DNA from 2 places in the Mesorhizobium sp. B2-4-2 genome. Region 1 is predicted to be linked to the other one. Evidence: riboswitches for the same ligand, from Rfam matches in the RefSeq annotation. Region 1 holds a riboswitch; the other holds the start of a gene.
What was found. A riboswitch is a leader RNA that binds a small molecule or an ion and turns the genes downstream of it on or off. The one in region 1 is predicted to bind thiamine pyrophosphate.

Region 1 (3,851 bases):
CAGCGCGGCCTCGGTCCTGCCGGCCGAGACGTAGCGGCGCGGCGCCACCGGCAGATTGGCGTCACCGGTGGTGTTGGCGCCGAGCCGCGTCAACGCCAGCACCACGACAAAGGTCAGCGCGATCTGCAGCAGAGTCAGCGCCACCGCCCGCGCGGGATCGAAATCGAAACGCAGAGCCTGGTAAATGCCGACCTCCAGCGTCGTCGCGCCGGGGCCACCGCCCAGCGTCAGCACGATCGTGAAGGATGTGATGCAGAGCATGAACACCAGGCCGGCGACGCCCGGCAGAGCGGCGCGCAGTGTCGGCCACTCGATCAGCCGGAAAGCCGGTGCGGCACCCATGCCGAGCTGGCTCGCCAGCCGCCATTGGCCGGCTTGGATGGTTTGCAGCGCTTCGAGGAACAGCCGCGTGGCCAGCGGCAGGTTGAAGAAGACATGAGCAACGAGGATGCCGGAGAGGCCATAGATGCCCGGCCAATTGTAACCGCCGACGGCACCAAGAAAGCCGGCGAAATAGCCGGCGCGGCCATAGAGCGCCAGGATGCCGAGCGCCGCCACGATCGCCGGCAGCGCCAACGGCAGGGCGAAGAGCTGGAGGATGAAGCCGCGGCCGGGAAAGCGCGGATGCCGCGACAGCGCGCGAGCCACGAACAGGGCCGGCGCCACCGACAACAGCGTCGAAAGCGCCGCCTGCCACAACGTAAAGCGCACGACGCGCAGGAGATAAGGATCGAAGGCTGCCCAGGCTCCGGAGAAATCGTTCGCGCCTTCGAAAAGAAGACCCGCAAACGCGCCGCCGATCAGGAGCCCGATCGCCGCAAGCGCGAGGATACCGGCGGAGATGCGGGGGTCAGACGCGCGCTGCACGCTGCGCCACCCAAAGGACCTTTAGCGAGCGTCGCGTTCCTTCGCGCCCCCCTCTGTCCTGCCGGACATCTCCCCCACTTGGGGAGAGATTGGCTGCTTCAGCGCTCCACCCTCTCCTGTGACGTCGCCAATTGGCGAAAGCCGTCGTGACGGCCAATCTCCCCCCTCGTGGGGGAGATGTCCGGCAGGACAGTGGGGGGCGCTGTAGGGCACTCATCATCCGATCATACGACCAAACTACTTGCTCATCACCGCCAGCCATTCATCCACCCATGCCTTGCGGTTGGCCGCGACCTCCTCGGGACTGAACAGCAAGGTTTTGGTCGGTTTGACCAGTCTGTCGAAGGCCGGATTGAGCGGCTTGTCGGTCTTGCCGGCCGGGAACATCCAGTTGGTCTCGGGGATGGCATCCTGGAATTTCGGCCCGGTCATGAAGGCGATGAACTTTTCCGCCAGCGGATTTTTGGCTCCCGTCGTGGTGATGCCGGCGACCTCGATCTGCAGATACTCGCCCTCCTCGAAGGAAGCGGCCTGGTAGCGCTCGGTGTTCTCGGCAACCATGTGGTAGGCGGGCGAGGTCGTGTAGGACAGCACCATCGGCGCCTCGCCCTTGGTGAACAGGCCGTAGGCCTCGCTCCAGCCCGGCGTCACGGTCAAGACCTTCGCCTTGAGCTTGGCCCAGGCCTCCGGCGCCTTGTCGCCATAGACCGACTTCACCCACAACAGCAGGCCGAGGCCCGGCGTCGAGGTGCGCGGATCCTGGATAACGATCTTGTCGTCGGCACTGCCCTCGACCAATTCCTTCAGGCTCTTGGGCGGCGTCTTCAGCTTCTGCGTGTCATAGACGACGGCGAAATAGCCATAGTCGTACGGGACAAAGATGTCGTCGTTCCAGCCGCCCGGCACATTGAGCCCGGTCACGGCGCCATGCGGCGCAAACAGGCCAGTGGCCTTGGCATCGGCGGTGAGATTGGTGTCGAGGCCAAGCACGATGTCGGCCTTGGTCGCGGCCCCTTCCAGCTTGACGCGGTTGAGCAGCGCGACGCCGTCGGCAACCGAGACGAAGTCGACATCGCAGCCGCATTCGGCCTCGAATTCCTTCTTCACCACCGGGCCGGGGCCCCAGTCGGCGGTAAAGCTCTCATAAGTGTAGACGGTGAGCTTGTCCTTGGCTAAGGCCGGCCCGGACAGAACCACGACCATTGCAGAGACAAGGGCGTATAAAAGCGTGCGCATCGGCGCCTCCTTCGTTCGGGTTAAAGGAATTGAGGCGTCGGACTGTCCGAAACGTCTAATCCCTCCGCCGGTACAAACCGGATCAGGTTCAGCGGGTTGGCGAGACTGCCTCTCAGCCGGTCCGCGAAATATCGCGTCCGGCACCCCGTTAGAGCGCCTCGACACATAGGCCCGGCCGGTGAACCGCGCAAGTGGCTGTTTGCCGGCCTTCCGTTTCCGCTGCCGGGCTGGTAAGGGCCACACGATATGAGCACATTCACCATCCTGCTTGGCGGCGACCTGATCCGCACGCCACGGCTCGACCGTCAGGTCGAGGGGACCCGCGTCATCGCCGCCGATGCCGGCATCGGCCATGCGAGGACGCTCGGCCTTGTGCCGGAACTGTGGGTCGGCGATTTCGATTCCGTGCCCGCCGGCCTGCCGGATGAGTTGGCCGCCGTGCCGCGCCGAACCTTCCCGGCAGAGAAGGACGCCACCGATGGCGAACTCGCGATATCGGCCGCCCTGGAGCGCGGCGCGACCAGCCTCGTGCTTGCCGGCGCCTTCGGCGGCAAACGCGCCGACCATGCCTTCCTGCACATGGCGCTCGCCCTGCGGCTGGCCGGGGCCGGGACAAAGGTGCTGTTGACCAGCGGCGCGCAGGAAGGCGTGCCCCTGGCGCACGGCACGGTCCACTTCGACTATACAGACGGCACCCTGTTCTCGATCCTGGGTTTTTCCGAGCTTGCCGGGCTGACCGTCGCCGGCGCGAAATGGCCGCTTGACCGCGTCAAGGTCGCGTTCGGCTCATCGCTGACCATCTCTAATGAGGTCAAGGGCAGGCTCGAGATCGCGCTGGGAGCGGGGCGCGCGCTGCTGCTCGCCCATCCCTATCCCTTGCCAGAAAGCTGACATGGCGCCGCCTGTTCTCAATCTCGACGGAATAAAACTGACCTTCGGCGGCACGCCGCTGCTCGACGGCGCCGACTTGGCTGCGTCGGCCGGCGACAAGATCGCGCTGGTCGGCCGCAACGGGTCCGGCAAGTCGACGCTGCTCAAGATCGCCGCCGGCCTGATCGAGCCGCAGGACGGCGAGGTGTTCCGCCAGCCATCGGCGACCGTCCGCTATCTGCCGCAAATGCCCGACATGGACGGCTTCGCAACCGTGCGCGCCTATGTCGAGGCCGGCCTCGGTCCCGCCGACGATCCTTATCGCGCCAGCTACCTGATGGAGCACCTCGGCCTCTCGGGCGAGGAGCAGCCGGGCGACCTCTCCGGCGGCGAGGCCAGGCGCGCCGCCCTTGCCCGCGTCATGGCGCCCGAGCCTGATATCCTGCTGCTCGATGAGCCGACCAACCACCTCGATCTCTCGGTGATCGAATGGCTGGAAGAGGAACTCGTCCGCACCTCCTCGGCCCTCATCGTCATCTCGCACGACCGCCGTTTCCTTGAGCGCGTCTCGCGCGCCACCGTGTGGCTCGACCGGGGCCAGACGCGCCGGCTGGATAAGGGCTTCGGCCATTTCGAGGAATGGCGCGACCAGGTGCTTGAGGAAGAAGAGCGCGAACAGCACAAGCTCGGCCGCCAGATCGTGCGCGAGGAACACTGGCTGCGTTATGGCGTGACGGCGCGGCGCAAGCGCAACATGCGCCGCCTGGGCGAATTGCAGACCATGCGCCAGCGTTTTCGCGGCCATCGCGGCGCCGAAGGCACCGCGACCATGGTGGCCAGCGACGCCGCCGAATCCGGCAAGCTGGTGATCGAGGCCA
Region 2 (3,851 bases), on a different contig from region 1:
AAGGTGCCGGTGGTGGTCGCCGGCCTTTCCGGCGGCATATTGCGCGCGCTGTCGCGCCACCGCTACAAACCGCGCGAGATGGTGGCCTCGCCGATCTGCGGCGCGCTAGCCGCCGCCTATCTGACGCTGCCCGTGGTCCAGTATTCCCGCGCCATGGGCCTGCCGATGGCCAATGACGACACCACGACGCTGGCGGCCGCATTCCTCATCGGCGTCTGCGCGATGTGGATCTCGGATATCGTATTCGAGGTCGTGGTGCGCAGGTTCAAGCCTGGGGAGTGACGCCGCGCGTCCGTGGTGATCGGCAGCAGGACGCGCCCATCGACTGGACGAAGCCGACGACAATGCCCATCTATGGGAAATCCTGGAGCGGCTGTCATAGCGCCGGGCCTCCAGTTTTATCGTGCGCAATTCCGGACGGAAACGGCTACAACCTTTCCCGGAGTTGCTTTGGGGAGATTGATATGGCGACTTCAAGCGAACGCGCGGTGCTTGCCGGCGGCTGTTTCTGGGGCATGCAGGATCTGATCCGACGCATCCCGGGCGTCCTGTCCACGCGCGTCGGCTACAGCGGCGGCGACGTGCCTGATGCCACCTACCGAAACCATGGCACCCATGCCGAAGCCATCGAGATCAATTTCGATCCCGCCAGTGTGAGCTACCGTACGCTGCTGGAGTTCTTCTTCCAGATTCATGATCCGACGACACGCAACCGCCAGGGCAACGATGTGGGGATGAGCTACCGTTCGGCGATCTACTACACCACCGATGAGCAGAAGCGCGTCGCCGAAGACACTATCGCCGACGTCGACGCCTCGGGCCTGTGGCCCGGCACGGTGGTCACCGAGGTGGCTCCGGCCGGCGCGTTCTGGGAAGCCGAACCCGAGCATCAGGACTATCTGCAGAAATACCCGAACGGCTACACCTGTCATTTCGTCAGGCCGGGCTGGAAGCTGCCGGTTCGCGAAAAGGCTGTTTCGTAGACGGCGCCCGAACCGAGACGAAGGCCGATGGCGGTTTACGTCTCAGGCGCCTGCCTGTTCGGCGAGGGTGAACATAAAGAGACGGAAACGCCACGGAACAGGCGCCCCGTGGCATTCTCCAGCAGTTTCGGCGAGTGGCTACTTGCCGCAATGCTTGTCGTTGACAGTCGGCGAAGCCGTGCCCGGAGCGGTGTGGCTGGCATCCGGCTGAGCACCTTGTGGGCTGGCCGGACAGTTCCGGTCCGCGTTCGAATTCATGCCGTCGGGCATGACGGTCGTGCTCCCGGTCGTGCCAGGATCCACCGTGTTCGGCGATGCCGGCGTGTTCGGGTCGACCGTGACCGACTGGCCGCTGCCGGGCCCATTATTGGCGCCGTTTCCGCCAGCACTTTGCGCCATCGCCGAAGTCGCGAGACCAATGGTAAGAGCCGAAGCTGCGAGGATTTTCATGAGCATGGTTTGTCTCCATTTCTGTGAAGTCTTCGCTCGTTTCCACGAAGTTCGTCGCGTTTGCGACTATAGGGACAACCACTCGTCGTGGCTAAGGTTCCGGACAAATTTCCCTCAAGACCGGGCCCGACGGAACCGCCCATAAATCAGGCCTGGCGCAATGCATTTCCGGCGATGGTCCTGAAAAAACAGCTTTCATAGCCGCCCGATTGGTGCTTTAACGCGTCCATCCACAGGGGTGCTCCGTACGGTCGGGGCTGAGACGGGGGCGGCAAGCCCACAGACCCTAGAAGCTGATCTGGGTAATACCAGCGGAGCGAGGCGGGCGATGTTTTCAGGCGCACAGATTTCCCTATATCCCATGTCCGGCGATTTTGTCGGCGTCATCCTTGGCGCGCTCGGGGCACTGGACCCCTATCGTGATCGACTGCGGATCGAGACCGACGATATCTCGACCTTGCTTGTCGGGCCGCCCGAGGTGCTGTTTCCTGCCATGCGCGACCTGTTCGTGGCGGCAGCGCGCAGCGGCAAGCATTGCGTGCTTTCGGCCGCCATCTCGCGCGGCTGCCCGGGCGAGCCGGACGATCCGATCTGCCGCTCCGACGCGTTTGGCGGACCTGCCGGGCCGCTCGGCCCGCGCAAGGAAGCGGCTATCGCCGCCGTGCGCGGCGTGGCCGTCACCGGCCAGCCGGCGGCGGCGCAGTTCTCGCTTTACGTCATGGGCACCGACGACCACATGGACGAGATCTATGGCTGCATCGACTTCCTGAAGCAGTCGGGCGTATATGAGCGCTCCAAGCATTTCTGCACAAAGTTGCGCGGCGACGCAGGCGCCATTTTTACCGCACTCAACGAGGCCTTTTGCCGCTTCGGGCCGGGTGCCGGTCACGTAACGCTCGACGTCACCGTCTCGGCCAACAGCCCCACCGCCGTCTGACGGCGCGCCCCGCGCCATCCGCTCCGGGTACCTGCGTGTCCTCCCCGTCCGCCCCTTCGCGTCCGATCGTGGACCTCATCGCCAGAACCGCTCCGGCGATGCTTTCGGTGGGGCTGCTGCTAGCCGCGTGGGAACTCTATGCGCGCTTTGGTGGCATCAAGCCGACAATCCTCCCGGCGCCATCGCGCGTCTTCGCTCAGGCAATGCTCAACCGGCACGCGCTGGCCGATAACGCCGTGCCAACCCTCCGTGCCACGCTCGCAGGCTTTGCCTGTTCGCTCGGCGGTGCCTTTGCGCTGTCGATATTGATCGACTTCTCCCAGCCATTGCGGCGCGCCCTTTTTCCGGTCTTCGTGGTCAGCCAGACCTTGCCGCTGGTGGCGATTGCACCGCTGGTGGTGCTGTGGTTCGGCTTTGGGCTGATGCCCAAGATCATGCTGGTGGCGCTGGTCACCTTCTTTCCGATGTTGGTGGCTTTGGCCGAAGGATATGAGGCGACGGAGGCTGAGATCGGCCAAATGCTGCGCGCCATGGGGGCAGGGCGCTGGCGTGTCTTCGTCCTGGCGCGGCTGCCCTCGGCGCTGCCCTACTTCTTCGCCGGTGTCAGGATCTCGATCACCTATGCTGTCGTGGGCGCCATCTTCGCCGAATATGCGGGCGCGGCGAAGGGCCTCGGCATCTACATGCTCAACGCCAAGAACAACTTCCGCCCGGACCTGGTGCTGGCCGCCGTCGCCGTCAGCGCCTCGCTGACGCTCGTCCTGTTCGGGCTGACGATGCTGGTCCAGCGCCTTGCCATGCCATGGGAACGGACCGCCGGCGGGCGGGCCGCAGGAAAGGGGCCGTGGCGATGAACCGGCTCGAACTGCGACATGTGCGCAAGGCCTTCGAAGGACTCGACGTGCTTGCCGACATTTCGCTCAGCGTCGGCGCCGGCGAATTCGTCTCCATTCTGGGCCCCTCCGGCGCCGGCAAGTCGACGCTGTTCCAGTTTCTGACCGGCGCGCTTCACGGCGAGGGCGAGATATTCTTCGACGGCAAGCCGCTCGATGACCACGGCCGGCATTTCGCTTTCATGCCGCAGCGCGACGCGTTGATGCCTTGGCGGCGCATTCTTGACAACGCCACGCTCGGGCTTGAGGTGCAAGGTGTCAGGCGCAAGGCTGCCCGCGCTCGCGTTGCTCCGCTGTTCGAGGAATTCGGGCTTGCCGGTTTCGAACGGCATTTTCCGGCGCAGCTTTCCGGCGGCATGCGCCAGCGCGCGGCCTTGCTGCGCACCGTGGTGCAGGAACGCGATATGCTGCTGCTCGACGAGCCGTTCGGCGCACTCGATGCGCTGACCCGCGCCGCCATGCAACGCTGGTTGGAACAGATGTGGCGGCGCCACTGCTGGACGGCGCTGCTGATCACCCACGACGTGCGCGAAGCTGTGTTCCTGTCCGACCGCATCTATGTGCTTTCGGCGCGGCCGGCGCGCGTCG

Region 2: it holds a riboswitch for thiamine pyrophosphate, as region 1 does, so the genes downstream of both, FJ942_RS21525 (YkoF family thiamine/hydroxymethylpyrimidine-binding protein) here and thiB (thiamine ABC transporter substrate binding subunit) in region 1, are expected to answer to the same signal.

The regions. Positions count from the first base shown of each region.
Region 1 is NZ_VFVM01000016.1:3,347-7,197, forward strand. Features, by position in the region: gene thiP (thiamine/thiamine pyrophosphate ABC transporter permease) at 1-867, opposite strand, end outside; gene thiB (thiamine ABC transporter substrate binding subunit) at 1,105-2,103, opposite strand; TPP riboswitch at 2,146-2,261, opposite strand; gene FJ942_RS25770 (thiamine diphosphokinase) at 2,350-2,994, shown strand; gene FJ942_RS25775 (ABC-F family ATP-binding cassette domain-containing protein) at 2,996-3,851, shown strand, end outside.
Region 2 is NZ_VFVM01000010.1:63,029-66,879, reverse strand. Features, by position in the region: gene FJ942_RS21540 (hypothetical protein) at 1-282, shown strand, start outside; gene msrA (peptide-methionine (S)-S-oxide reductase MsrA) at 465-983, shown strand; gene FJ942_RS21530 (hypothetical protein) at 1,122-1,439, opposite strand; TPP riboswitch at 1,658-1,771, shown strand; gene FJ942_RS21525 (YkoF family thiamine/hydroxymethylpyrimidine-binding protein) at 1,762-2,370, shown strand; gene FJ942_RS21520 (ABC transporter permease) at 2,469-3,224, shown strand; gene FJ942_RS21515 (ABC transporter ATP-binding protein) at 3,221-3,851, shown strand, end outside.